Regions from separate parts of the Streptomyces sp. NPDC001406 genome, predicted to be linked through region 1. Evidence: predicted binding sites of a transcription regulator. Region 1 holds the regulator's gene; the other holds the start of a gene.
What was found. Region 1 encodes HspR, which represses chaperone genes until heat shock. Its sites were predicted from a motif close to TTGAGNNNNNNNNNCTCAA; they were not measured.

Region 1 (3,166 bases):
ATCGAGAAGGACTACTACAAGGTCCTCGGCGTCCCCAAGGACGCCACCGAGGCCGAGATCAAGAAGGCGTACCGGAAGCTCGCCCGCGAGTTCCACCCGGACGCCAACAAGGGCAACGCCAAGGCGGAAGAGCGCTTCAAGGAGATCTCCGAGGCGAACGACGTCCTCGGCGACCCCAAGAAGCGCAAGGAGTACGACGAGGCACGCGCCCTCTTCGGCAACGGCGGCTTCCGCCCGGGGCCGGGCGCGGGCGGCGGCTCCTTCAACTTCGACCTGGGCGACCTCTTCGGAGGCGGCGGCGCAGGCGGCGGCGCCCAGAGCCAAGGGGGCTTCGGCGGAGGCTTCGGAGACGTCCTGGGGGGCCTGTTCAACCGGGGCGGCGGCGCGGGCACGCGCACGCAGCCCCGGCGCGGCCAGGACATCGAGTCCGAGGTCACGCTGAGCTTCACCGAGGCCATCGAGGGCGCCACGGTCCCGCTGCGGATGTCCTCGCAGGCCCCGTGCAAGGCCTGCTCCGGCACCGGCGACAAGAACGGCACACCGCGCGTGTGCCCGACCTGCGTCGGCACGGGCCAGGTCGCGCGGGGTTCGGGCGGCGGCTTCTCGCTCACCGACCCCTGCCCCGACTGCAAGGGCCGCGGTCTGATCGCCGAGCACCCCTGCATGGAGTGCAAGGGCAGCGGCCGCGCCAAGTCGTCCCGGACCATGCAGGTCCGCATCCCCGCGGGGGTGACCGACGGTCAGCGCATCCGGCTGCGCGGCAAGGGAGCCCCCGGCGAGCGGGGCGGCCCGGCCGGCGATCTGTATGTCGTCGTGCACGTGGGGGAGCACCCGGTGTTCGGCCGCAAGGGCGACAACCTCACGGTGACCGTCCCGGTGACGTTCACCGAGGCGGCGCTCGGCGGCGAGGTCCGGGTCCCGACCCTCGGCGGCCCCGCCGTCACCCTGAAGCTGCCTCCGGGCACGCCCAACGGCCGCACCATGCGGGCGCGGGGCAAGGGCGCGGTCCGCAAGGACGGCACCCGCGGGGACCTGCTGGTCACCGTCGAGGTGCGTGTTCCCAAGGACCTGTCGGGGAAGGCTCGTGACGCACTGGAGGCGTTTCGCGAGGCGACCGCGGGTGAGGACCCGCGTGCGGAGCTGTTCGAGGCCGCGAAGGGAGCTTGAGAGTGATGGACGGCCGTCGGCGTAACCCGTATGAACTGACCGAGGAGACCCCGGTCTACGTCATCTCGGTGGCGGCCCAGCTCTCCGGACTCCACCCGCAGACGCTGCGCCAGTACGACCGCCTGGGCCTGGTCTCCCCGGACCGCACCGCGGGCCGGGGCCGCCGCTACTCGGCCCGGGACATCGAACTGCTCCGTCAGGTGCAGGCGCTGTCCCAGGACGAGGGCATCAACCTGGCCGGCATCAAGCGCATCATCGAACTGGAGAACCAGGTCGCCGCGCTCCAGTCCCGCGTCGCGGAACTGCAGGCGGCCCTGGACGGCGCGGCGGCCGCGATGCAGCAGCGCGAGGCCGCCGTGCACGCCTCCTACCGCCGGGACCTGGTCCCGTACCAGGAGGTCCAGCAGACCAGCGCGCTGGTGGTGTGGCGGCCGAAGCGGCAGCAGGACTGACACCGATCTGCGAAAGGGGCCCGGAGGAGACCCTCCGGGCCCCTTTCGCATGCGCTCCCACTGCGTGGCGGTGGTCGCGCGGCTGGCTGGGTTCATTCGATCCTCTGGTCGAATCGGAAGGCGGTGCACGGCCGCCGATGATCACGACTCGTGAGGATTGGAGTTGGTTGTACTGATCTTTGCCGTGCCGTGAACTTCCGTTGAGTGGAGGGTCCGTAAAGGGTGTTTGGAGGTGATTCCGCTGGACCTCCACAAGCGAAGCGGAGCGTGGTGTTGCGCACTCGTTAAGTAGTTCGGCTTGACGCCGGGTGTTGCGGCCGCGTTGTCTTTTCAGACATCTGGGTCGCAAGCAGCCCCACATCCGGAACGCACCTGAAGTGAGCCCCCGAATGCGTCGTATCGCCATATCTGTGGCAGCCTCCACGATGACCCTCTCGCTCGCCGGCTGCGGCGTGCTGAACGCTTCGGGGAGTTCGACCGACGCAAGCCCGACCAAGGGCAACGACCTCACGGTGGGGCTTCTGCTGCCGGAGACGGCGAACACGCGGTACGGGAAGTTCGACTACCCCATCATCAAGAACAAGGTCGCCGAGCTCACCAGGAAGCAGGGCAAGGTCGAGTACGCCAACGCCGGGGCGGACGCCGGCAAGCAGTCGCAGCAGATGCAGCAGATGATCGCCGACAAGGTCGACGTCATCCTGCTCGACGCGGTCGACTCGCACGCCATCGCGGGCGATGTGAAGAAGGCGAAGGACGCGGGCATTCCGGTCATCGCGTACGACCGTCTCGCCGAGGGTCCGATCGACGCGTACATCTCCTTCGACAACGAGCTCGTCGGCGAGGTGCAGGCCCGCACCCTGCTGGACGCCCTGGGGTCGAACGTCGACACCTCCGACAAGGTCGTCATGGTGAACGGCTCGCTGACCGACCCGAACGCCAAGCAGTTCAAGCAGGGTGCCCTCTCCGAGCTGAACGGCAAGGTGACGATCGCGGAGACGTACGACACCAAGGACTGGAAGCCGGAGAACGCCACGGCCGAAATGACCGAGGCGATCAACAAGATCGGCAAGAACAACATCGCGGCCGTCTACTCCGCCAACGACGGCATGGCGTCCGGTGTCATCAAGGCCCTCAAGGCCGCGGGCGTCACCGAGATGCCGCCGATCACCGGCCAGGACGCCGAGCTGGAGGGCGTGCAGCGGATCGTCATCGGCGAGCAGTACATGACCGTCTACAAGTCCTACCCGGCCGAGGCCGAGAGCGCCGCCGAGATGGCTGTCGCCAAGGTCCAGGGCAGGGACATCCAGTTCGACGCCCTCACCCAGGACCGCGTCGACAGCCCGACCAACAAGGACATCCCGGCCCAGCTCGTCACCGTGACCGCCCTGACGAAGGACAACATCAAGGACACGGTCATCGCGGACGGCATCTACAAGACCTCCGAGATCTGCGCCCCCAAGTACAAGACGGCCTGCGCGACGCTCGGCCTCAAGTAGCCGGCGGTCAATGCGGCGGGGAGCGAGGGGTTCACCCGCGAGGGTGGGGAG
Region 2 (3,166 bases), on a different contig from region 1:
GATGCGGCGCCTGGCCACCCTGCGCGGCAAGGGCCTCGGCGACATGCTCGGCGACCCGCTCGGCCCGCCCCGTGACTACGTCGACCTCGACGAGTTCTACCGCCGGGGCCTTTCCCGGGGCCTGGACCTGCACCAGACGCAGGAGCGCGGCTTCCTGCCCGGCGGCCTGGTCGAGGAGATCCGCGCGCTCAGCCACCCGCCGCTGCCCTGGGACGCACAACTCGCCCGCTGGTTCGACGAGTTCGTCCCTCGTCCCGAGGCGGTGCGGTCGTACGCGCGCCCCTCGCGCCGGCAGTCGTCCACCCCCGACATCCCGCGCGCGGGGCGCTGGTTCCCGCCCGAGGAGGTCGCCCGCTGCACCTTCGGCGTCGTCCTCGACACCTCCGGTTCCATGGACCGCACGCTGCTCGGCAAGGCGCTCGGCGCGATCGCCTCGTACGCCGAGGCCCGCGACGTGCCCGCCGCCCGGGTGGTCTTCTGCGACGCCGCCCCGCACGACGCCGGCTATCTGCCGGTCGCCGAGATCGCCGGGCGGGTACGGGTGCACGGCCGCGGCGGTACGGTCCTGCAGCCCGGGATCGACCTGCTGCACCGGGCGGACGACTTCCCACCGGGCGCCCCGGTGCTGGTCATCACCGACGGCTGGTGCGACGTGCTGCGCGTGCGGCGCGAACACGCCTATCTGATCCCGCAGGGCGGCCGGCTGCCGTTCACCCCGCGTGGGCCCGTCTTCAAGGTGCGGTGAGTCCGGATGTGATCGGATGGGACACGCAGAACCCGGAATGGGGCTCCCACGCGAAAGGAACAACCGTGGCCACCACGCGCACCGCACATACCGTCTGGGAAGGCAACCTGATCGAGGGCAACGGTGTCGTCACCTTCGACTCCTCCGGCATCGGCCAGCAGCCGGTGTCGTGGCCGTCGCGCGCGGAGAAGGCGAACGGCAAGACCAGCCCCGAGGAGCTGATCGCCGCCGCCCACTCCAGCTGCTTCTCCATGGCGCTGTCGCACGGCCTGGCCGGCGCCGGCACCCCGCCCACCAAGCTCGTCACCTCGGCGGACGTCACCTTCCAGCCGGGTGAGGGCATCACCGGCATCCACCTCACCGTCGAGGGCACCGTCCCCGGTCTGGACGAGGACGGCTTCGCCGCGGCCGCCGAGGACGCCAAGAAGAACTGCCCGGTCAGCCAGGCCCTGACCGGCACCACCATCACTCTGTCGGCGAAGCTGGCCTGACCCGCACCACGTCCCCGGATGCCGCGTCCCCGCAGGACGCGGCATCGCCGTTTCTGGGTACCCGGCATTGACAACGGCCCGCTCAAGTTTTGTGCTGGAGTCGGGGAAACGCCGGGCGGAAGGGGACAGCAATGGCACGCGCGGTCGGGATCGATCTCGGCACGACGAACTCGGTGGTGGCCGTCCTGGAGGGCGGCGAGCCCACCGTCGTCGCCAACGCCGAGGGGGCGAGGACCACGCCGTCGGTCGTGGCCTTCGCCAAGAACGGCGAGGTACTGGTCGGCGAGGTCGCCAAACGGCAGGCCGTGACGAACGTGGAGCGCACCGCCCGCTCGGTGAAGCGGCACATGGGTGACGGGGCCTGGCGCTTCCCGGACAGCGGCTCCGTCGACGGCACCCGCTACCGGGCCCAGGAGCTGTCGGCGCGGGTGCTGCAGAAGCTGAAGCGGGACGCGGAGGCCTACCTCGGCGAGGACGTCACCGACGCGGTGATCACCGTACCTGCGTACTTCGACGACTCCCAGCGGCAGGCGACGAAGGAGGCCGGGGAGATCGCCGGTCTGAAGGTGCTCAGGATCATCAACGAGCCCACGGCCGCCGCCCTCGCCTACGGCCTCGACCGCGGCGAGGAGCAGACCGTCCTCGTCTTCGACCTCGGCGGCGGCACCTTCGACGTCTCCCTCCTGGAGATCGGCGACGGCGTCATCGAGGTGAAGGCCACCAACGGCGACACCCACCTCGGGGGCGACGACTGGGACCAGCGGATAGTGGAACACCTGGTCAAGCGGTTCAAGGGGCAGTACGGCGTCGACCTGGGCAAGGACAAGATGGCGCTGCAGCGGCTGCGCGAGGGCGCCGAGAAGGCCAAGATCGAGCTGTCGAGCTCGACCGAGACGACGATCAACCTCCCGTACATCACCGCCTCCGCCGAAGGCCCCCTCCACCTGGACGAGAAGCTGACCCGCGCCCAGTTCCAGGAGCTCACCGCCGATCTGCTCGACCGCTGCAAGACCCCCTTCCACCAGGCGGTCAAGGACGCCGGCGTGAAGCTCTCCGCGATCGACCACGTCATCCTGGTCGGCGGCTCGACCCGGATGCCCGCCGTCACCGACCTGGTCAAGGAGCTCACCGGCAAGGACCCGCACAAGGGCGTCAACCCCGACGAGGTGGTGGCGGTCGGCGCCACCCTGCAGGCCGGCGTGATCCGCGGCGACGTCAAGGACGTGCTCCTGCTGGACGTCACCCCGCTGTCCCTGGGCATCGAGACCAAGGGCGGCATCATGACCAAGCTCATCGAGCGCAACACCACGATCCCGACCCGCCGTTCGGAGATCTTCACCACGGCCACCGACAACCAGCCCTCGGTCGGCATCCAGGTCTACCAGGGCGAGCGGGAGATCGCCGCCTACAACAAGAAGCTCGGCGTCTTCGACCTCACCGGCCTGCCGCCCGCCCCGCGCGGCGTCCCGCAGATCGAGGTGGCCTTCGACATCGACGCCAACGGGATCATGCACGTCTCGGCGAAGGACCTGGCCACCGGGCGCGAGCAGAAGATGACGGTGACCGGCGGCTCGGCCCTCCCGAAGGACGACATCGACCGCATGATGCGGGAGGCCGAACAGTACGCCGACGAGGACCGCAGGCGCCGGGAAGCGGCTGAGACCCGCAACCAGGCCGAACAACTCGTCTACCAGACCGAGAAGTTCATCCGGGACAACGAGGACCGGGTGCCCGCCGAGACGAAGTCCGAGGTCGAGGCGGCGGCCACGGAGGTGAAGACCCTCCTTGAACAGAACGCCGATACGGCCGCCCTGCGCGCCGGCGTCGAGAAACTCGCCTCCGTGAGCCAGAAGATGGGGCAGGCCATGTACGCCCAGGCCCAGCAGCAGACTCCGCCTCCCGGGGAGAGCACCACACCGCCGCAGGACGA

Region 2: a site for HspR is predicted at 1,304-1,322, ahead of dnaK (molecular chaperone DnaK). Genes of this name have one in related genera too.

The regions. Positions count from the first base shown of each region.
Region 1 covers NZ_JBIAWG010000012.1:239,929-243,094, reverse strand. The annotation lists gene dnaJ (molecular chaperone DnaJ) at 1-1,167, shown strand, start outside; gene ACFY1J_RS28865 (heat shock protein transcriptional repressor HspR) at 1,173-1,619, shown strand; gene ACFY1J_RS28860 (substrate-binding domain-containing protein) at 2,009-3,115, shown strand.
Region 2 covers NZ_JBIAWG010000017.1:74,714-77,879, reverse strand. The annotation lists partial or broken gene ACFY1J_RS35120 (hypothetical protein) at 1-745, shown strand, start outside; gene ACFY1J_RS35115 (OsmC family protein) at 811-1,236, shown strand; gene dnaK (molecular chaperone DnaK) at 1,368-3,166, shown strand, end outside.